4 regions of the Mesorhizobium sp. LCM 4577 genome follow, and region 3 is predicted to be linked to each of the others. Evidence: predicted binding sites of a transcription regulator. Region 3 holds the regulator's gene; each other region holds the start of a gene.
The links. The regulator LexA, encoded in region 3, represses DNA repair genes until DNA is damaged. The targets are predictions, from matches to a motif close to TGTTCNNNNTGTGTTCNG.
Positions count from the first base shown of each region.

Region 1: the regulator LexA is predicted to act here: its motif matches at 1,168-1,185, upstream of LCM4577_RS30730 (ATP-dependent helicase).
Region 2: the regulator LexA is predicted to act here: its motif matches at 1,989-2,006, upstream of LCM4577_RS00100 (ImuA family protein).
Region 4: the regulator LexA is predicted to act here: its motif matches at 3,010-3,027, upstream of LCM4577_RS25905 (PA0069 family radical SAM protein).

Region 1 is NZ_MDDU01000054.1:70,447-76,070, forward strand. Features, by position in the region: gene LCM4577_RS30715 (LysR substrate-binding domain-containing protein) at 1-260, shown strand, start outside; gene LCM4577_RS30720 (hypothetical protein) at 589-771, opposite strand; gene LCM4577_RS30725 (hypothetical protein) at 923-1,090, shown strand; gene LCM4577_RS30730 (ATP-dependent helicase) at 1,211-3,292, shown strand; gene LCM4577_RS30735 (DUF982 domain-containing protein) at 3,545-3,847, shown strand; gene LCM4577_RS30740 (hypothetical protein) at 4,101-4,229, shown strand; gene LCM4577_RS30745 (GGDEF domain-containing protein) at 4,263-5,048, opposite strand; gene LCM4577_RS30750 (hypothetical protein) at 5,318-5,624, opposite strand, start outside.
Region 2 is NZ_MDDU01000001.1:15,850-21,014, forward strand. Features, by position in the region: gene LCM4577_RS00085 (CoA ester lyase) at 88-963, shown strand; gene LCM4577_RS00090 (DUF1737 domain-containing protein) at 1,034-1,240, shown strand; gene LCM4577_RS00095 (metallopeptidase family protein) at 1,408-1,845, opposite strand; gene LCM4577_RS00100 (ImuA family protein) at 2,028-3,020, shown strand; gene LCM4577_RS00105 (DUF6504 family protein) at 2,962-4,437, shown strand; gene LCM4577_RS00110 (error-prone DNA polymerase) at 4,434-5,165, shown strand, end outside.
Region 3 is NZ_MDDU01000024.1:273,957-279,580, forward strand. Features, by position in the region: gene trpC (indole-3-glycerol phosphate synthase TrpC) at 1-95, shown strand, start outside; gene moaC (cyclic pyranopterin monophosphate synthase MoaC) at 97-573, shown strand; gene glp (gephyrin-like molybdotransferase Glp) at 573-1,778, shown strand; gene lexA (transcriptional repressor LexA) at 1,895-2,635, shown strand; gene LCM4577_RS22990 (ComEC/Rec2 family competence protein) at 2,629-5,088, opposite strand; gene gltX (glutamate--tRNA ligase) at 5,191-5,624, shown strand, end outside.
Region 4 is NZ_MDDU01000035.1:209,873-215,496, reverse strand. Features, by position in the region: gene LCM4577_RS25920 (F0F1 ATP synthase subunit B) at 1-8, shown strand, start outside; gene LCM4577_RS25915 (F0F1 ATP synthase subunit B) at 20-511, shown strand; gene LCM4577_RS25910 (ribonuclease HII) at 891-1,586, opposite strand; gene LCM4577_RS25905 (PA0069 family radical SAM protein) at 1,781-2,935, opposite strand; gene LCM4577_RS25900 (glycosyltransferase) at 3,084-3,587, shown strand; gene LCM4577_RS25895 (GFA family protein) at 3,643-4,068, opposite strand; gene moaB (molybdenum cofactor biosynthesis protein B) at 4,190-4,747, opposite strand; gene LCM4577_RS25885 (4-(cytidine 5'-diphospho)-2-C-methyl-D-erythritol kinase) at 4,734-5,624, opposite strand, start outside.

The DNA of each region.
Region 1 (5,624 bases), on a different contig from region 3:
CGGCGAATGCCGGAATGGGCTTTGCCGTCGCCAACCGAGCCTATATGGCAAGCGACATCCGCGCCGAAAGGCTGGTGGCGCCCTTCGCGGTCCACCATCCCAACACGGCGGGCTGGTATTTCGTCAGCCCCATCAAGGCGCTCGGCGCCCGCAAGGTCGAGCTGTTCAAGCAGTGGATCATGGCCGAGGCGGCGCTGACGCAACGCCAACTCGACGTCGAGATCGCCGGCGGACAGCAGGGCCGCTCGGCGCTGGCGTGAGAGCCAGGATTGCCGCCTACCAGCGTTGGCGCACTTCTTGCTCGACGCCTCCAGTACCCAACCGTCGGCACCGGTCGCCACTTCGTGCATCAAGACACGACATCCAAGGCACGCGAAGGCGGACCCCGGCGGATTTCAGGATTTTTCAGTGATCTTTCCGCTTATAGCCGGCTACCGCGATCACGCCATGACGCAACGTCGAGACTCAGCTATGTTGGATCGTGCGGCGGGCCTGATTTTCCCGCTTGGCCGGCGCTACCCAGCTTCCTCCCAAGCAGCGCCGGCCTTCTTCGTTTCAGGCCGACAACAATTGAACCCGCCCCCTGCCCTATTGCTTCGGCGCTGTACCCTGCTGGTCTCCGCCGGTGGTCGATTTCGGCACCGGGTTCTTGTCGACCTGAGGGTTCCGGTTGACTTCATCGCCCGGTGCCTTGGTGGGCTGCACGCTGTTGTCYCAGGCGGCGAGCACGAGCCCTGCCGCGAGAGCCAGCAGTACAGGAAGTTTCTTCATGACGACCTCCTCTCGTTCGCCCCTTTCATGAAGGGCAAACGAGGCGATAGCGGTTTGGTTGCGTGGACGGTGGTTGCGTAGGCGGGTGGGAACCAACAAGCCCGCGTCCGGTTGAAATCCCGAGCCAATCGAACGCAACGAGGAACTGATCATGGTCCGCCTTCTGCTTGCCGGCCTTTTTGCCTACACCGCCTATCGCGTTGCCGTGAGGATCATCGACGAGGTGCCGGGAAACGTCGCGCCGCTGGATATGCCGAGCGACGAAAGGCGCAGGCTACGGCGGCAGTCGGCCGCGATGGGGGTGGAACCGAAGCGGTAGTTGCCTCGGGGGCAAGGTAGCCGCGTAATCCCCTCTCCGGCCGCTTCGCGGCCACCTCTCCCCGCTCGCGCGGGGCGAGGAAATTATTGCGAACAAAGCGGAAACGATGCTTGATGGGCGATGAACATCGCCGCCCATGATTCGTCCTTCGAGACGCCCGCCTATCTTGCCCGGCTGAATGACGAGCAGCGGCTGGCGGTCGTGCATGGCGACGGCAAGGTGACGACGCCGCTGCTGGTGATCGCCGGCGCCGGCTCGGGCAAGACCAACACGCTGGCGCATCGCGTCGCCCATCTCATCGTCAAGGGCGCCGATCCGCGCCGCATCCTTTTGATGACCTTCTCGCGTCGCGCCGCGGCCGAGATGGCCAAGCGCGTCGAGCGCATTGCCGGCGAGGTGCTCGGCCGTGACGCGGCGGTCATCGCCGACGCACTGGCCTGGGCAGGCACGTTCCACGGCATCGGCGCAAGGCTGTTGCGCGATTATGCCGAGCAGATCGGGCTCGATCCCGCCTTCACCATCCATGATCGCGAGGATTCGGCCGACCTGATGAACCTTGCCCGGCACGAGCTGGGATTCTCGAAAACCGAAAGCCGTTTCCCGACCAAAGGCACCTGCCTACAGATCTATTCACGGGCCGTGAATGCGCAGGCGCCGCTTGGCGAAGTGCTGGGCTCCGCCTTCCCCTGGTGCGCGGCATGGGCCGACCAGCTCAAGGAGCTGTTCGCGGCCTACGTCGAGGCCAAGCAGGCGCAGAACGTGCTCGATTACGACGACCTCCTGCTCTACTGGGCGCAGATGGCGGCCGAGCCCGAGATCGCCGCGCATCTCGCTTCCCGCTTCGACCATGTGCTGGTCGACGAATACCAGGACACCAACCGGCTGCAGGCCTCGATCCTTTTGGCGCTGAAACCGGATGGCGCCGGGCTCACCGTGGTGGGCGACGACGCGCAGTCGATCTATTCCTTCCGCGCCGCAGAAGTGCGCAACATCCTCGACTTTCCGAAACAATTCGCAAGGCCCGCCGAGATCGTCATGCTGGAGCGCAATTACCGCTCGACAGAGACGATCCTGGCCGCCGCCAACAGGGTGATCGGCGAGGCGAGCGAGCGCTTCACCAAGAATCTGTGGACCGAGCGCCGGTCCTCGCACAAGCCGCAACTGGTCAGCGTGCGCGATGAGGCCGAGCAGGCCAACTATGTCTGCCAGGCGATCCTGGCCGAACGCGAGGCCGGCACTGCGCTGAAGGCGCAGGCGGTGCTGTTCCGCACCTCTAGCCACAGCGGACCGCTGGAGGTGGAGCTGACACGCCGCAACATCCCCTTCGTCAAGTTCGGCGGCCTGAAATTCCTCGACGCCGCGCATGTGAAGGACATGCTGGCGATGCTGCGCTTCGCCGAGAACCCGCGTGACCGCGTCGCRGGTTTCCGTGTGCTGCAGCTGATGCCGGGGATCGGCCCGTCCGCCGCCTCGCAGATCGTGGACGCCATGGCGACGTCGCTCGACGAGGCGCTCGGCCTTGCTCGCTTCCGGCCACCGCAGCGCGCCGCGCAGGACTGGCCGGTGTTCCTCGACATCTATAGCGGCTTACGCGCCGGCGCCAAATGGCCGGCGGATCTGGAGCGGATCAGGCTCTGGTACGAGCCGCATATGGAGCGCATCCATGAGGACGCGGTCACGCGCCGCGCCGACCTTCTGCAGCTCGAGCAGATCGCATCGACCTATCCGTCGCGCGAGCGCTTCCTGACTGAGCTCACCCTCGATCCACCCGACGCCACAAGCGACCAGGCCGGGCCGCCGCATCGCGACGAGGATTACCTCATCCTGTCGACTATCCACTCGGCCAAGGGCCAGGAATGGAAGAACGTCTTCGTGCTCAACACGGTAGACGGCTGCATTCCCGCCGATCTCGGCGTCGGCACCAAGGAGGACATCGAGGAAGAGCGGCGCCTGCTCTATGTCGCGATGACCAGGGCCAAGGACAGTCTGCATCTGGTGGTGCCGCAGCGCTTTTATCCGCACAACCAGGCGGCGCGCGGCGACCGCCATGTCTATGCCTCGCGCACCCGTTTCATCCCCGCCTCGATGCTTTCGGCGTTCGAGCAATCGTCCTGGGCAAGCGCCGCGCTCAAGGACGACCCGCGCCAGAGGCCGGGCGTCAAGGTCGATCTCGGCGCCCGCATGCGCGGCATGTGGAAATAGGCTGCCTGCCCTCTAGAGCGTTTCACCGTTTCACGGAAGCGGGGAAACGCTCTATCCCTTTGTTTTTACGCAATTCCGGGGCGGAAAACCGCTCACACTTTCCTGGAATTGCTCTAGCCGATTCACACGACGGACCAGGTCCGATGCGGAAAAATCGGCATGCGCGGAACCTCCCGCCGCAAGCCGCGTTGTGTGGCGTCCCTCCCCCAGACCGGAGGCTCAGCGCCTCCGCGGCCAACAAACGAGGTCCGAATGCACGACAGGACGTTCTTCACCCCGGTCGCCCTCAGCGTCGGCGCCGGCCACAAACGCATGATCGCCTCGCTGTTCGACATGCACGACTTCCTGACCGAGTTTCCGCCGTCGCGTCGCCGCCTCAGCTACGGCGCCGCGGTGAAGGCCTGCGAGGCCGCGCGGAGTGGAGGGATCTCGGCCGAGGCCGCGCGCGACGCGCTGATCACCTTCGCGGTGACGGCCGGCGTGCTCTGGCCTTCGGAGCAGCCGATTGCCTCCGTCAAGCCGGTGGCGCGCGGCCAGGGTGGCTTCGCCGCCTGACAACAAGACATTACCTTTCACGGAACCGGCCCCGGATATCAGTTCACGGGATCGCAGGCATTTCCATACCGTCATTCCGGTTTGGCGGCCGCCGGCGAAGCTTCGGCGATCGGCGCGGCCGGCTCGGCCGCCATCTCAGTGGCAAGCGCCTGCTTTCCTATCCTGCTATATCAATCGCAGCCTCACGGGGCGCGGCGGCGCAACGCCCAAATGGGAAGCGCTGAAGTGGCTGAGCCTGCTCACCGAACACGACATGCTGACGGCCGTGATGCATCAGCCGGAACCGACCCCGACCGTGGCGGGCCTGATCAGGCCCTATCTCGATGTCGAGCGCCAGGTGATCCGCCAGCATAGGCCGCTGCTCAACAGCAGCCGCCGCTGAGAGCGGTTCAGCCAAATCCCGCCGCGAAGCCGTTCAGTGGACCGTGCCGGCGATGTCGGCCGACGGCAAACCGCGCGGGCTTTCGAAGCTCACCTGGTCGCGTCCGTTCGATTTCGCCTTGTAGAGATGCTTGTCGGCGACCTGGAACATGTCGTGGTAGGTGGTTGGACCCCTGAAGGCGATGCCGCCGATGCTGACCGAGAGCGGCCATGGCTGGCCGCCGGGCGCAAACTCGGCTTCGCGGATGCGCAGCCGGATCGATTCCGCGACCAGGAAGGAGCGCGTCGCGTCGGCGCCCGGCAGGAAGACCGCGAATTCCTCGCCGCCGATGCGGCCGACAATGTCGGCGCCGCGCAGTTGCCCCTGGATCGTGCTGGCGATCAGCTTCAGCGCCTGGTCGCCGCAATCATGGCCGAGGCGGTCGTTGATCGATTTAAAATGGTCGGCGTCGACGATCAGCAGCGCGCCGGTGTCGGCGACGTCGTGGCTGCGTGCCTGTTCGAGATAGGCCTCCACCAGCATCGAGAAGGCGCCGCGATTGAAGACGGCCGTCAAGCTGTCGGTCGCCGCGACGATGCTGAGCTCCTTCTGGGCGATCGCGAGCTGGCGCATCTTCCACATCAGGAAGAACAGGAAGGAGCCACCAAGGACGAGCGGCAGGAACAGGTCCGTGAGCTTCGCCCACAGCAGTGCCTGCGGCGACAGCGAAGGGAAATTGAAGGAATCGACGAAGAACGCGGCGGCAATGAAAAAGGCAGTGCCGGCGGCGGTAACCACCACGACCCTGCCCCAACTCGTCGGGGACAAATCGATGCGCATGGCATTGCTCCCACTGCAGTTGGGCCCATTGTGCAGCGGGAGCGCAAACGAAGTCCTAATACATTAGCTTCAATGCAAGTCTGGTTAACAGGCCGCTCGATCCGCCCGCAGTGGGGACAAGCGGAAAGCCCGCCACCAAAGGCGGCGGGCTCTCCGACTGGCCGAAGTTTCTCGTCAGCGCGCCGCCGGCCGCAGCCGGCGACGCGGTAGGCCGCAGAGCCGCACGGCCGGTTAGACACTCACGTTGGCTGTTGCCTTGCGACAGTAAGTCAACGGCGCGAAATCATCAGGCAGAGCATCCTGAGATCCTTGTCATACGTTCCTTCGCTGGAGAGCACGTCGGCGCAACGCTTCTTCATCCGGGTCAGTTTCGTGCCGGACATCTGAGCCACCGCACTCTTCATGGCAGCACGGTCCGGAGTCCCGAGAGTGTTCGGCGTGCCCAGGGTGGAGAACCTTCCGACGGTGACGCCTGCATCATCACCGATGCCGAGACCAAGGATCGCGTTGGCGGTATCGCCGACATTCGCGCCAAGATTCGCGTCAACGCCGCTGGAGCCGCCGATCGACGCTGTG
Region 2 (5,165 bases), on a different contig from region 3:
AGAGGGGGCTGGCGCTGCCCTATGCGATTGTCCTGCCCTCGAGGGACTCACCTTGCCTCGCCCGCCATCACCCGGCATAGATCGGCCATGGCCCAAGAACCCTACAGCCCGCGCCGCTCGGTGCTTTACATTCCCGCCTCGAACGACAAGGCGCTCGCCAAGCTCGCCTCGCTTGCCTGCGACGCCATAATCATCGACCTCGAGGACGCCGTCCTGCCCGCCGACAAGAAGGCCGCGCGCGACAAGGTCGCCGGCATCCTGGCTGCGCGCCCCGAACGGCGCTGCGAGATGGTGGTGCGCATCAATCCTTTGGCCAGCGAATGGGGCACCCACGACCTGTTGGCCGTGGCCAAGGCCGAGCCCGACGGCATTCTACTGCCCAAGATCGGCACGCCGCGCGACATCCTGGAAGCGGGCGACCTGCTCGACGACAATTTCGCGCCGGACAGCGTGAAACTATGGGCGATGGTCGAGACGCCCAGAGCGCTGCTCAACATCGGCGCCATCGCCGAGCTTGGCCGCGATCCGGCGGCACGCCTCAATTGTTTCGTTACCGGAACGAATGACCTGGTGAAGGCGACCGGCATCCTGGRGGACCGGCGCTATCTGATGCCCTGGCTGATGCAGCTGGTGCTCGCCGCTCGCGCCGGCGGCCTCGACGTCATCGACGGCGTCGCTAATGATTTTCGCGACCTCGACGCCTTTGCCCGCGAATGCGCCGAGGCCGCCGCCATGGGCTTTGACGGCAAGTCGCTGATCCACCCTGCCCAGATCGAGCCGGCGAACCGCGCCTTTTCGCCGTCGGCGGAGGCGCTGGCCGGGGCCCGCGCCATCCGGGATGCGTTCGCGCAGCCCGAAAATGCCGGCAAGGGGGTGATTGCGCTGGATGGCAAGATGGTCGAGCGGCTGCATCTGGCGGAAGCCGAGAAACTTCTGGCGAAGGCCGCGATCATCGGCGCATGATGCGCCGGGCGCGTTTTCAGGCCCGGCTTTCCGCCCGGTCATAACAGCTTAGGCACGACAGGACAGATCCATGAAACTCTACCGCTTCCTCACCGGCCCGGACGACGCCACCTTCTGCCACAAGGTGACGGCGGCGCTGAACAAGGGCTGGCACCTGTTCGGCTCGCCGACCTACGCCTATGACAAGAAGACCAAGTCGATGCGCTGCGGCCAGGCCGTGGTGAAGGATGTCGAAGGCCAGGAATACACGGCCGACACCAAGCTCAGCGACTGGTAGGCGACGCCCCCTCACCCAGCCTCCGCTTCGCTCGGCTGACCTCTCCCCGAGGGGAGAGGAGGCGGTCGGCGCCGGCGCCAACCTCTTCTCCCCACCGGGGAAGGTGGCCGCGAAGCGGCCGGATGAGGGGGAGTCGCCGCGAAGAACGATGCGGATGACGAGGTGCTTTAGCCCGCTGCCGCCTGCTCGGCCGCCTCCTCGATCCGCTCCATGTCATCGTCCGACAGGCCGAAATGGTGGCCGATCTCGTGGATCAGCACATGGGTGACGATGTCGCCCAGCGTCTCCTCGTTCTCGGCCCAGTAGTCGAGGATGGCGCGGCGGTAGAGCGTGATGCGGTTCGGCCCCTCGCCGGTCTGCGGGTTCCAGCGCTCGGCGATGCCGCGCCCCTCGAACAGGCCGAGCAGGTCGAAGGGCGTCTCCAGCGACAGGTCGTCCATGATCTCGTCGGTCGGAAAATCGGCGATCTGGATGACGATCTCGCCGGTGAGCTGGCGGAACTCTTCCGGCAGATGGGCATAGGTCTCCAGCGCCAGAAGCTCCATCTCGTCCATCGACGGCGAGAGCTGGTCGTGCCAGGTGCGGGTCTTGTAGATGCGGGCCATGAAATGTCCTTTGATCCAGGCATATAGGCTTTCGCGCCGATAGAGGCAAATGAGCCGGCTGGCGGGCTTTCCCGAGGGTAAAGAGTGAAGGAATAAATTCCTTGTGACTCCGCTTGACTCTTCCGGGGCCCTCTGGAATCTATAAGAACATAACAGGAACAATTGCTGCGGAAGTGAACGTCATGGCGATGAGCGCCGTGGCGCGGGACACTGTTTTTGCCCTGCGCCGCCAGATCGCGAAGATCGAAGGAACGCTGCCCGAGCGCCTGCAGGCGCCGGCGCCTGGCGCGCCTCTCGATGCTGCCAGGTTGGACATGACGCTTGTCCGGCGTGGCCTCGCCGTGGCTGCGGCGGACGCCTTCCTGCGCACCGGCATCGAACGCCTCGACACCGCCCTTGGCGGCGGCCTGCCCAGGGCGGCGCTCAGCGAGATCCATGGCCTGGAGACCCGCGATGCCGGCACCGTCGCCGGCTTCGCGCTGTCGCTCGTGAGCCTGATCCTCAAGGAAAGGCAGGGCCTGCCGATTCTCTGGGTCGGCACGGCGGAAATCTTCCACGAGGCAGGCCTTCCCTATGCCAGAGGCCTTCACGCTTTGTTCGGCATCGAGCCGGAGCAATTGCTGTTTTCCGAGGCGCCGAAGCTGCTCGACGCGCTGTGGATCGCCGAGGAGGCCGCCCGCATGACCGCCTTCGCCGCGGTCATCCTCGAGATCCGCGGCAGTCCGCAACGGCTCGACCTCACCGCCACGCGGCGGTTGCACGCGCGGGCGCAAAATGCCGGCAGGCCGGTGCTTTTGCTGCGCCAGGCCGGCGCGGCCGACCCCACCGCCGCCCCTGTGCGCCTCATCGTTTCGGCAGCGCCGGCGGCCAGCCGCGAGACGGTCGCCGGGCCGCTCGCCGGCTCGATCGGCCGCCCCGCCTTCAAAGTCGATATCGGCAAGAGCCGCACGGCCCTGCCCGGACAATTCACACTGGAGTGGAACCCAAATGAGCACGCTTTTGCAGAAAGAACAGAGAATTCTGTCGCTGTGGTTCCCGCATCTCAGCGCGGAGCGGATCCTGCGTCAGCGTCTGGGGCGGTCCTGGCGTTCCCGGCCCTCGCATCATCTGCCTCTGGTGATCAGCCATCGCGACAACAACACCCAGCGCATCGCAGCCCTCGACGAGCGGGCTGAGGCGCTCAAATTGAAGCGTGGCATGGGCATTGCCGATGCCCGCGCCATGCATCCTTCGATCGATGTGGTCGAGGCCGACCCGGAAGCCGACCGCCGCCTGCTCGAAGGCCTTGCCGACTGGTGCGACCGCTACACGCCGCTGGTGGCGATCGACGCCGAGGACGGGCTGTTCCTCGACGTCACCGGCTGCACGCATCTGTTCGGCGGCGAGCGCGCCATGCAGGACGAGATTCTCACCCGCTTCTTCCAGCAGGGTTTCGATGTCCGCGCAGGCCTCGCCTCCACGCCGGGCGCCGCCTGGGCGGCAGCGCGCTTCCATGGCGACCGCATCGTGGCCGGCGGCGAGGAGGAGGCGCTGCTTTCGCCGCTGCCGCTGTCGGCGCTGCGCATCGCGCCGGAGACCCGTACCGGCCTGGAAAGTGTGGGCCTGCGCACCGCCGGCGCGGTGATGGCAGCACCCCGCGCGCCGCTCGCCCGCCGCTTCGGCGCCTCTCTTCTTCTGCGCCTCGACCAGGCGCTCGGCCGTCTCGATGAGGCCGTGTCGCCGCGCCTTCCCGTCGCGCCGCTCTCGGTCGAGCGCCATCTTGCCGAGCCGGTCATGCTCACCGACGACATCGAGCGGCTGGTGAGCCGGCTGGCGATCGCCTTGAAGACCGATCTCGAGCGCCGCGGCGAAGGCGCAAGGACGCTGGCGCTGCTTCTCTTCCGCGTCGACGGCGCCGTCAGCCGCATCGCCGTCGGCACCTCGCGTCCGATGCGCGAGCCGCGACTGATCCAAAGACTGTTCCACGAGCGGCTGACCGCGCTGGAGCAGAGCATCGACGCCGGCTTCGGCTTCGACCTCGTGCGGCTGTCCGTGCTGTCGGTCGCCGCCTTCGACTTGACCCAGGGCGACCTGACCGGCGAGGCCGACGATGATGACGCCGACATCGCGCTGTTCGCCGACCGCGTTCGCGCCCGCCTCGGCGAGGCCGCCGTTTTGAAACCCGTTGTCGTCGAAAGCCATCTGCCGGAACGCGCCGTCAAGACAGTGCCTTTCGCCGAAGCGCCGCAACGGCGCGCGCCGGCGGCCGGCCGGGCGGCGCCCCCGATGACCGTCTATCCGCCGGAGCGGCCGGTGCGCCTGTTCCGCTCGCCCGAGCCGATCGAGGTGCCGGCGACCGAGATCCCCGAGGGACCGCCGATGAATTTCCGCTGGCGGCGCGCGCTCTACCGCGTCGCCCGCGCCGAAGGCCCTGAACGCATCGCCGCCGAATGGTGGCGGCAACTGCCCGGCGAGGAGGAAACGCCGACCCGCGACTATTACCGCATCGAGGACAGCGAAGGGCGCCGCTACTGGCTCTACCGCCAGGGTCTTTACAGCAGCGCGCCCCAGGCCGCACCGCCGCGCTGGTACATGCATGGGGTGTTCGCATGAACGCGCTGACCGCCATCCCCTATGCCGAGTTCGGCATAAGCTCGAATTTCTCCTTCCTGCGCGGCGCCTCCAAGCCGGAGGAGCTGGTGGTCACGGCGAAATTCTACGGTTTTTCGTCGATCGGCCTTGCCGACAGGAACACGGTCGCCGGCGTCGTGCGCGCCTGGCAGCAGGCCAAGGTGGAGAAGATGGCCTATCATCCCGGCTGCCGCCTGGTGTTCGGCGACGGCACGCCGGACATCCTCGCCTATCCCCGCGACCGCCAGGGCTGGGGGCATCTCTGCCGCATGCTCACCCAGGCCAATTTGCGCGACGAGACCGAGAAGGGCGCAACGCTGCTCAAGCTTGACGACCTGCTCGAATGGGGCGATCGAATGTCGCTGGCGATCCTGCCCGATCTGTCCGGTGGCGCGGAAGGCAATCTGGAATTTATTAGCCGGCTTAAGGATCGCTTCGGCATGGCGCTCCGCCTTGCCGTAGCGCCGGATTATGGCGGCAACGACCGCTTCCGTATCGAGCAGGCGGCGGCGATGGCCGACCATGCGCGTGTCCCGCTGATGGCGACCAACGACGTGCTCTACCATGCCGCCGATCGCCGCCCGCTGCAGGACGTGCTCACCGCGATCCGCCTCAACACGCCGGTTTCCGAGGTCGGGCTGGAGCTGGCCGCCAATGCCGAGCGCCACCTGAAGCCGCCGTTGGAGATGGCGCGCCTGTTCCGCCGTCAC
Region 3 (5,624 bases):
CCTTCCTGGTCGGCGAGAGCCTGATGCGACAGGCCGATGTGGCCGCGGCAACCGAGCTTCTGCTGACGGGCAAGGCAGCGGCCGAGGCCGTCTGATATGGCCCTCACCCATCTCGGCGCCAAGGGCGAAGCCAACATGGTCGATGTCGGCGACAAGGCCGAGACGACGCGCACGGCGATCGCCGAAGGCGTTGTCTCCATGCAACCTGAAACGCTGGAGATGATTCTTGCTGGCGACGCCAAGAAAGGCGACGTGCTGGGCACAGCGCGTATCGCCGGCATCATGGCCGCGAAGAAGACGCATGAGCTGATCCCGCTTTGCCATCCGCTGCTTCTCACCAAAGTGGCCGTCGAGATCGAGCCGGACCGCACGCTGCCCGGCCTCAGGGTCACCGCGCTCGCCCGTGTCACCGGCAAGACCGGCGTGGAGATGGAGGCGCTGACCGCCGCCTCGGTCGCTTGCCTCACCATTTACGACATGGCCAAGGCGGCGGACCGCGGCATGGTGATTTCCGGTATCCGGCTGGTCGAGAAGACCGGCGGCAAGTCGGGCGATTACAAGGTGGATGCCTGATGGCTTTGGTTCCGGTCGCCGAAGCGCTCGAACGCCTGCTCGATGGCGCAGCACCTTTGCCGGGCGAAAGCATTCCGCTGGCGGATGCAGCCGCGCGGGTCCTGGCGGAACCGGTCGTGGCGCTGCGCACGCAGCCGCCCTTCAACGCCTCCGCCATGGACGGCTACGCCGCGCGCGCCGCCGACGTCGCTTCGGCGCCGGCGCAACTCGAAGTCATAGGCACGGCGCCTGCCGGCCGCGGCTTTTCCGGGACCGTCGGCGAAGGCCAGGCCGTGCGCATCTTCACCGGCGCGCCGCTGCCTGAAGGCGCCGACACCATCGTCATTCAGGAAAACGTCCGCGATCGCGGCAATGGCAGGATCGAGGTCACGGAACCGACCGCGAAAGCACGCAACGTACGCCGCCGCGGGCTCGACTTCGGTGAGGGCGACGTGCTGCTCGAAAAGGGCCGCGTGCTCGATGCGGCAGCCCTTTCGCTGGCCGCCTCGGCCAACCATCCCGCCCTGAATGTCGTACGCCGGCCGCTGGTCGCAATCATCGCCACCGGCGATGAACTGCTGCCCCCGGGCAGCGCGCTCGGCCCCGATCAGATCATTTCGTCGAATGCATATGGCGTCGCCGCCGCCGCCCAGTCGGTCGGCGCACGTGCGCTCGATCTCGGCATCGCCGCCGACCGCAAGGAGGCGATCGCCGCGTTGGTCAGGAAAGCGGTCGAGGCGAATGCCGATGTCATCGTCACGCTCGGCGGCGCCTCCGTCGGCGACCACGACCTGATCCATGACGTGCTGACCGGCGAAGGCATGCAGCTCGACTTCTGGAAGATCGCCATGCGCCCCGGCAAACCTCTGATGTTCGGCCGGCTTGGCAATGTCCGCTGCATCGGCCTGCCCGGCAACCCGGTGGCCAGCATCGTCTGCTCGCAGCTTTTCCTGAAGCCTCTGCTTGCCCGGCTCGGCGGCCGCGACCACAGGCAGGACGTGCGGGTGGCCCGGCTGGGCGCCGCGATGCAGGCCAACGACCTCAGGCAGGACTATGTGCGCGCCGTCGTGCGCGAGGACGCCGGCACGCTGATTGCGACTCCCTTCAGCATCCAGGACTCCTCGATGCTCAGAATGCTCGCCGACGCCAACGGCCTGATCGTGCGCGAGCCTTTCGCGCCGGCAGCCGAAACCGGCGCCGAATGCAGCGTTCTGATGTTACGCTAAACAAAACGTCAACAAATTCACTAAACTTTAAACGGTTGCGGAACACAACTGGAACAGATAGTGTTTGTTCTGGGTTTGTTTTTCTGATTCTGGTTTCAGAACCCGTGGGGGCCGCCATGCTGACGCGCAAACAACATGAACTTCTGATGTTCATCCACGAAAGGCTGAAGGAAAGCGGGATTCCGCCGTCTTTCGACGAGATGAAGGAAGCGCTCGACCTCGCCTCCAAGTCCGGCATCCACCGGCTGATCACGGCGCTGGAGGAACGCGGCTTCATTCGCCGGCTACCGAACCGGGCGCGAGCGCTGGAAGTGTTGCGGCTGCCCGACTCGATCGCCCCCGGCCTCAATGCAGCGAAGAAGTTTTCGCCGAGCGTCATCCAGGGAAGCCTGGGTCAGAACAATCTCAACCGTCAGATCAAGCCGGCTGCGCCATCGCGCGCCCCGACGCCAAGCAATGACGACGATGCCGGGTCCGCCGTATCCATTCCGGTGATGGGCCGCATCGCCGCCGGCGTGCCGATCGACGCCATCCAGCACCAGACGCATTCGATCACAGTGCCGCCGGACATGATCGCCGGCGGCGAGCATTACGCGCTGGAGGTCAAGGGCGACTCGATGATAGAAGCCGGCATCTTCGACGGCGACACCGTCATCATCCGCAACGCCAACACGGCAAGCCCGGGCGAGATCGTGGTCGCGCTGGTCGATGACGAGGAAGCGACGCTCAAGCGCTTCCGCCGCAAGGGCGCCTCGATCGCGTTGGAGGCCGCCAACCCGGCCTACGAGACCCGCATCTTCGGGCCGGACCGGGTCAAGGTGCAGGGCAAGCTTGTTGGGTTGATCCGCCGCTACTGATCCGGTTGCGAAGGTTTCGCATCCGCCCGCTCAGGCTTTTGATAAGGCGGCAGTCCTCTCGCCTCGCGAGTATATTTCCGCTGCTCGTGCCAGGGCCGATATGGCTCTTCCACAGCATAGCGGACGGCCGGCCGCGCGGTTGCCGATTGCGGATCGAAGAAGACGGCGGCGCTGCCGTCGCGCGCCAGCTGCCGCTTGGTGACGACAAGCACGCGCGGATCGTAGCAAGGATTGTAGGCGGTGGCGTCGTTGATGACGATGAGATCAGCGAAGCCGCAGGCAGGCCGGGCACTGTCGCGGTTTTCAGCGAGTGCGACGATGGCGCCGGATGGATGCCGGCCGATGCAGAGATCACCCGTACAGTAGAACGGCGAGCCGGGCGGCAGGTCGACGGGATCGGCGATGTCCAGCGCATCTTTGGCAAACGTCTCCGGCGGCACGATTGTCTCGGCTTTCAGCGCCCGTTTCCAGTTGTCGGTGGTGAACTCGTTGGAACGTTCGCGATTGACGGCAAGCTCGCCGCCGCCGATCGGCATCGCCACCAGATGCGCGTCCTCGGAAATGAGTACATCCGGCGTGCGGACATGCGGAATGGCCAGCAGCGCGGCGAGCGCAAAGGGAACGGCGGCAAGCCTCAGCCAGGTGGTGGCCATCGTCGCGATCACCAGCGCGACCGTCGCCAGCAGCACCGACTGGATCGAGATCAGCCCGACGGCGTCGACCGGTGAGCGCTCGGAGATCCACGACGAAATGGCGATCATCGCCGTCAGCCCCTTGCCCATGACAAAGAGGAACGGACCGTCGAAGCCGAAGGGCATGGCCAGTGCGCTCAGCACGGCGAACGGCATGACGATCAGCGAGACGATCGGCATGACCGCCAGGTTGGCGAGCAGGCTGAGCGGCGACACGCGCTGGAAATGCCAGATCGCAAACAGTAATGTCGCGCTGCCCGCGATGAGCGACGTCACGGCGGCGCCACCCACACCGACCGCCAGTTTTCGCGACAGGAACCCGAGCAACGAACGTTTTGCCGGCGGCGCGGTCGTTTTGCCGGCGCGATAGTCGGCAAAGCCGGCATAGGCGCCGACCAGGGCGGCGGTGGCGGCGAAGGACATCTGGAAGCTCGGGCCGACCACTTCGTGCGGCGAGACGAGGATCACCGCGATTGCCGAGATCGCCAGGTTGCGCATGGTGAGCGCCGCGCGGTCGAAGAGCACGGCGGCGAGCATCACGGCGAGCATAATGAAGCTTCGCTCGGCCGCCACCACGATGCCGGAGATCACGAGGTATGCCGCGATCGAGATGAGCGCGATCCCGGCGGCATATTTCTTCACCGGCCGGCGCGACGAGAAATCGGGAAACAGCGCGAAGGCGCCGCGCAAAAGCACCATGATCGTGCCGGCGACCAGCGCCATGTGCAGGCCGGAGATCGAGATGATGTGGTAGATGCCGGTGCGCCGCATCGACTCGTTGATTGCTTCCGGAATGCCGGCGCGCACGCCGACGATCAGCGCCGCCGCGATCTCGCCCTCGGATCCGCCGATGCTGCTCCTGATGTGATCGGCGATCCCTTCGCGCGCGTTTTCGACTGCCGATGCGACGCGCGCGCCAAAGGGCGCCTCCACTGGCGCAATCAGCTTCGGATCGCCCAGGAAAAACCCGCTGCCGCCGATGCCGGCAAAGTAGCTGTCGAAGGAAAAATCGTAGCTGTCCGGCCGAACCGGCCCGGTCGGCGGCAGCAACTTGGCATAGCCCGTCAGCATCGACCCCGCCGTCATGCCGGGCGGGATCCTGCGCGCCGACAGCCTGACGCGGTCCGGCGCGTAGCGCAGCTTCGGATGCTCCGTCGAAATCATATCGATGGTCAACCGGACACGGCCGTTGGCCATCGCCTCGGCGGTGACGAGGCGGCCCGTCAGCCGTGTCTGGATTTCGGACCCGAGCATCGGGGTCGCCATCCGCCAGGTCTCCACCTTGGCCGCCAGAAAGCCGAGCGCGCAGAAAAACGATGCCATGAAGACAAGATGCGTTCTCTGCCAGGAGCGCGATGCCGCCGCGCAGACAGCCATCAGAGCCACCGCCGCAAGCGGCCTGTAGAGATCCGGCTCGGTGCTCAGCGAAAAGTAATAGATCACGCCGGCGGCCAGGAACACCGGCACCAGCAGGAAGCCGACGCCGCGGTCGAGCTCGGTGGCGGCAGCGACCGCAACGCTTCGGCGCAGCGCAGGAAGCGAAACGCGGCCAAGCTGTTTGCGGATCCTGCCGACGGTGGCTGTTGGCAAGGCTGGCTGCAGCGCACCGCCACCGGGCGGCGGTCGTTCGGCGGGTGGACGGAGTTCCGGAAGCGAAAGCGGCGCTTCTGCGGTGGGCTCGGCACGGGCAAACATCAGGCGCTCGCTGACGCCAGCTGTCGTTTCCCCGCCCTCCTCCGCACCCCGGCCACGCCCAGCCATCGGGTCTGCCCCTTGCGCCCCAGACCGCCTATGGTACATGAACGCCGGTCGCGTGGAAGTCTGCGCGAAACATGCATTTTTCAGTGCTTCTTCGAGAGTTCCATGTCCGACAAGGTCGTCACCCGTTTTGCCCCCTCGCCCACCGGCTACCTGCACATTGGCGGGGCGCGCACGGCGCTGTTCAACTGGCTCTATGCCAAGCACACTGGCGGCACGATGCTTTTGCGTATCGAGGACACCGATCGCGAGCGCTCCACCGAAGCCGCCACGGCCGCCATTCTCGACGGACTGACCTGGCTTGGCCTTTCCTGGGATGGCGACGCCGTCTCACAGTTCGAGCGCGCGCCGCGCCATCGCGAGGTGGCCGAGGAGCTCGTGCGCATGGGCAAGGCCTATTACAGCTATGAGACACCCGCGGAGCTGGAGGCGATGCGCGAGGCAGCTAGAGCCAAAGGCCTGCCGCCGCGGTACAACGGCCAGTGGCGCGACCGCGATCCCTCCGAGGCGCCGGCCGGCGTCAAGGGCGCCATCCGCAT
Region 4 (5,624 bases), on a different contig from region 3:
GCCGGTGAGGAGCGGGATCATGGACGCCACATCACTCGCCACGCTCTGGGCCACAATCGCCCTGCTCATCTTCCTTGGCGCCGTCATCTATCTGAAGGTGCCGGGCATGCTCGCCAAGTCGCTCGACGCCCGCGCGGCCAAGATCAGCGCCGAGCTCGAGGAAGCGCGCAAGCTTCGTGAGGAAGCCCAGCAACTGCTCGGCCAGTATCAGCAGAAGCGCAAGGAAGCCGAGAAGGAGGCCGCCGACATCGTCGCCGCCGCCAAGCGCGAGGCTGAACTGCTCGCTTCCGAGGCGGCCAAGAAGACCGAGGACTATGTCGCCCGGCGCACCGCGCTTGCCGAGCAGAAGATCAGCCAGGCCGAGCGCGAGGCCGTCAGCGAAGTGCGCGCCTCGGCCGTCGACATCGCCGTCGAAGCCGCCCGCGCGCTGCTCGCCGCCAAGGTCGATGCCAAGGCCGGTGCGGATCTGTTCAAGTCGGCGCTCAATGACGTGAAGGCCAAGCTGAACTGAACTTGCGTCGAAGTTTCGAAGTCAAAAGCCGCCCGGGTAACCCGGCGGCTTTTTTGTTTGGTAAGGAAGCGGGCGTCGAAGCTGCCAATCTCCCCCTTGTGAAGGAGATGCCCGGCAGGGCAGAGGGGGCGCGAAGGATCGCGGCGCCGCAGGATCAAGGTTCCTCGCCCCACGAATGTGGGGAGAGGTGGCTCGGCGAAGCCAAGACGGAGAGGGGAGCGCCCTACGAAGCCCCTCTCCGTCCGCTTCGCGGCCACCTCTCCCCGCCTTTGGCGGGGAGAGGAACCCAAGCACCGTTAAATCGGCGGACAGCGCCTCCCTCTGTCCTGCCGGACATCTCCCCCACGAGGGGAAGATCAGCCGTCACCGGCGCCGTCGCTTATTCCAACCCGGCCAAACCCTCTTCCTCGACCACCTCAGCGCCACCCAGCCGGAAAGGCGCGAACGACGCCCGATGCAGCCGTGCCACCGGCCCATGCATCTCGATCGCGGTGCGGTGCCGGACCGTCGCATAGCCCATATGCACCTCGAAGCCGTAATGCTCGTGATGTCCGCCGCAGCCGCACATCATGCGGTCGCGCATCACCTTGGCGACGATCGAGGCGGCGGCGATCGACTGCGAGCGCTGGTCGCCCTTGATCAGCGCCCGGCCTTCGCAGGCGAGACCAGGAGGAACGTCGCGGCCGTCGGCCAAGGCGAGCTTCGGCTGCAGCGAGAGACCCGCGGCGGCTCGGCGCATCGCTTCGAGGCTTGCCTTCAGGATGTTGCTGTTGTCGATGCCTTCGGCGCTGATCGAGGCCATCGAGACGCTGAGCGCAGTGCCGAGAATCTTGAGGAACAGCGCCTCTCGCTGCAAATGGGTGAGGCGTTTGGAATCGTCGAGGCCTTCCGGGATGTTGGCGGGATTGAGCACCACCGCGGCGGCCACCACCGGACCGGCGAGCGGACCGCGGCCTGCCTCATCCATGCCGGCGACCGGCCACAGCCCGTCGGCCATCGCCTTCGTCTCGATCGAGAAGTCGGGCTTCTCGACCATTTCAAAGAGAAGCGGAGAATCGGAACGCGCGCGAGCCATGGTGCGGCGAGGTTCGCATCGGCTCCGATTCTCCGCAAGTCCTTCCGGGTCGGATGGGGCGTCGGACCGGGAAGGCACCGTCTCACGGCCGGGGGACAAGGGCCGGACGGAATTTCGAACAAGTGACAATTCCAGACGGAAAATCGCTGTGTCTGGAAGTGCTTGGCACCGGCCCGTCATGGCCGGCACCCAAGTCAAAGCAGCATCAGTTGCTCGCCGGCGCCGGAGCCTGCGACGAAGTGGTCGGTGCGAAGCTGCCGTCGCTCGATATTGAGGCCCAGCCGCTTGGCGGCGATCTCGAAGCGTCGGCCGATCTGCCAGGCATAGGGGCCGGCGCCCTTCATGCGCTTGCCCCATTCCGAATCGTAATCCTTGCCGTCGCGCATCGAACGGATCAGCGACATCACATGGCGATAGCGGTCCGGATAATGCCGCAACAGCCAGTCCTTGAAGATCGGCGCCACTTCGAGCGGCAGGCGCAGGATGACGTAGCCGGCCTCCCTGGCGCCCGCGGCTCTGGCCGAATCGAGGATGCGTTCCATCTCCGGATCATTGAGACCCGGGATGATCGGCGCCACCATCACGGATGCCGGAATGCCGGCATCCGAAAGCTGCCTGATCGCCTCCAGCCGCTTCGTCGGCGTCGACGCGCGCGGCTCCATGGTGCGGGCCAGCATGCGGTCCATCGTCGTCACCGACAGCGCCACTTTTGCAAGGCCGCGCTCGGCCATGCGCGACAGGATGTCGATGTCGCGCGTCACCAGTGCAGACTTCGTCACGATGCCGACCGGATGGCCGCGCGCCTCCAGCACTTCCAGGATCTCGCGCATGATCCGGTATTGTTTCTCGATCGGCTGGTAGGGATCGGTGTTGGTGCCGATGGCGATCGTGCGCGGCAGATAGCCCGGCTTCGACAATTCCCGGTCCAGCATGCGCGCCGCGTCCGGCTTGGCGAACAGCTTCGATTCGAAATCGAGCCCCGGCGACAGGCCCATGAAGGCATGCGTCGGCCGGGCGAAGCAATAGACGCAGCCATGCTCGCAGCCGCGATAGGGGTTGATCGAACGGTCGAAGGAAATGTCGGGCGACTCGTTGCGCGTGATGATCGTGCGCGGCTTTTCGACCTGCACTTCCGTCTTGAACGGCGGCAGTTCCTCCAGCGAGTTCCAGCCGTCGTCGAACACATGTCGGCTGACCGGCTCGAACCGGCCGGACGGGTTGATGCCGGCCGAACGGCCGCGATTGCGATCGGGCCGCACGCGCATGCCGCTCTGCTCGATCATCGCATTTGCCATCTCGGCTCGTCCTGCTCCGAAAGCAGCAATATCGGCGCGTACGATCTGTTCCATTTTCGCCCTCTCCCAAGGACTGTCGGCAGGCTGTCGAATCGCTCTGTTCATGAAACTATTCCTATTTTACCGATGAGAACAAAGCAAGAACTTTTTCGCTTGGAGCGCCCAACTGGCGCTTCGCCGCGCTTTCCGCTATTCGGCTGATATGCTCAGCGTTCTCATCGAAACCTTGAACGACGAGGAGGGTCTTGCCCGCACGCTCGCCTCGCTGGTCGGCGGCGCGGTCGAAGGCGTGGTGCGCGACGTGATCGTCTGCGATCAAGGCTCGACCGACCAGACGCATCGGGTGGCGGAGCATGCCGGCTGTCATTATGTGACCGGCGGGATCGCCGTGGGCATCGGCCAGGCCAAAGGCGATTGGCTGCTGCTTCTGGAACCCGGCGCCCGGCTCGCCGAAGGCTGGATCGACGAGGTCGTGGCGCACACGGCGAAGCAGACTATGCCGGCGCGCTTTTCACGCGCCCGCGCCGATCGGGCGCCATTCCTGGCCCGCGTCTTTTCGGGCAACCGGGCGCTGGCCGAAGGCCTTGTTATAAGCAAGCGCCAGGCATCGGCCTTGGCAAAGAGCGCGCGCAGCGCTGAAGCCCTGGCGCGCGGCCTGGCGACCAGGCGGTTGAACGCCGAAATCTGGGTGGCGCCGCCGAAGTAAGGCCGGCTCTCCCTTCTCCCACAAGGGGAGAAGGAAGAAGCGCAACCCAGCCCAGTCAGATCCCCTCGATCTCAACCGGCATCCAGGCACTGCGGCGCCTGGCCAGGCGCTGCTCGCGCGTCTCGGTGTCGAACCAGACGGCGACCGGCTCGCGCGAGAACGACGCGCGATCGTCGAGCGCGTTGACGATGACGACCGCCGTGGCGTCGTCGCCCTGACCGGCGATTGCCGCGACATAGACGCCGCAGTCGCGGCAGACGAGATAGTCGGCGGTGCGCAGGCCGAAGCGGTAGACCTGGAAGCGATCCCTGTCCGCGACCGAGATAACCAGCCTGCCGTTCGGGTCGGCGGCCGCGCGCGAGCCATGGCGTGTGCAGAAGGAGCACTGGCAGGCGCGAATTTCCAGCGCGGCCGGATCGAGCGCTGTGGAGAAGATCAGACGGATGTTGCCGCAATGGCAGCCGCCGCTGTGAACGGTCATGGCAAGGTTCCTTGTTCGCGGCGCAAGGTACTTTGCTGGTGCCGGCTTCGAAATGGCTGCTCGCAGGCCATAGCGCCATTTCGCCTGCGAACCGGATGCCGGCCGCTCGCTTTGCCTGCGGTTAGGAGGCGGGCTTGCCGCCGCGCCGGAGATGCTCGTCCAGCCGCGGCATGATCTCGACGAAATTGCAGGGCATGTGGCGGTAGTCGAGCTGCGCCTTGATGATGCCGTCCCAGGCATCCTTGCAGGCGCCGGGCGAGCCCGGCAGCACGAAGACGAAGGTGGCGTTGACGACCCCGCCTGTCGCCCGGCTCTGGATCGTCGAGGTGCCGATCTTGTCGTAGGAGATGCGGTGGAAGACTTCCGAAAAGCCGTCCATGCGTTTCTCGAAGATCGGCTCCAGCGCCTCCGGTGTCACATCGCGGCCGGTGAAGCCTGTGCCGCCGGTGGTGATGACGACATCGATGTTTTCGTCCTTCGACCAGCCGAGCACCTTGTCGCGGATCTTGTCGCGGTCGTCGGTGACGATGTCGCGCGCGGCAAGCGTATGGCCGGCTTGCGTGATGCGGTCGGCCAGCGTCTGGCCGGACTTGTCGTCGGCAAGGCTGCGCGTATCGGAGACCGTCAGCACCGCGATGCGCACCGGGATGAAGGGCCGGTTTTCGTCAAGCTTCGCCATCGCTCACCTCCATGCTGCGCGTCGCCGCGACGAACCAGTCGGGGTGGCGGGCGCGGATCGCGATCGCCGCGCGCTTGGCGACATTGCCGGTCTCGAACAGGCCGAAACACGTGGCGCCCGAGCCGGACATGCGCGCGAATGCGGCGTCGGCGCGCTTGAGCGCCTTGAGCGCCTCGCCGATCGCAGGTTCGATCGAGCGGGCGGCGCCTTCGAGGTCGTTGCGCGTCGCCGTCAGCCAGTTGCGGACGGCGTGGAAGTCGAGGCGCTTCGGCAGCGGCGGCAGCGCCTCGTTGTCGCGGCTGGACAGCGCCTTGAACACCTCCGGCGTGGAGACGGCGATACCCGGATTGACCAGGACGAGGCCGAGCGCCGGAAATGCGGTGAGCGGCGACACCTCATCGCCGATGCCGCGCGCGACCAACGGCTGCGACTTCAGGCACATCGGCAGATCGGCGCCGAGCGAAAGCCCGATCCGGGCCAGCGAACGATCGTCGATATCGAGCTTCCAGAGCCGTGCCAGGCCATTGAGCGCGGCCGCCGCGTCGCTTGAACCGCCGCCGACACCTGAGGCGATCGGCAGGTTCTTCTCCAGCCGGATGGCGACGGGCGGCGCATGTTGCGCGCCGGCTTCCAGGCGCAAGGCATCGCGGGCCCTGACCACCAGATTGCCGTCGTCGAGCGGCAGGCCGGCGGCGTAGCGGCCGGACACCGAGAAGTCGTCCTGCTCAGCCGGCTCGATCTCGAGCCGGTCGCCGAAGCGGGTGAAGACGGCAAGGCTGTCGATGAGGTGGTAACCGTCGTCGCGCCGTCCGGTAATATGCAGCGCCAGGTTGACCTTGGCCGGCGCAAGCCACGTCCGGACCTCTGTGCCGGGCTC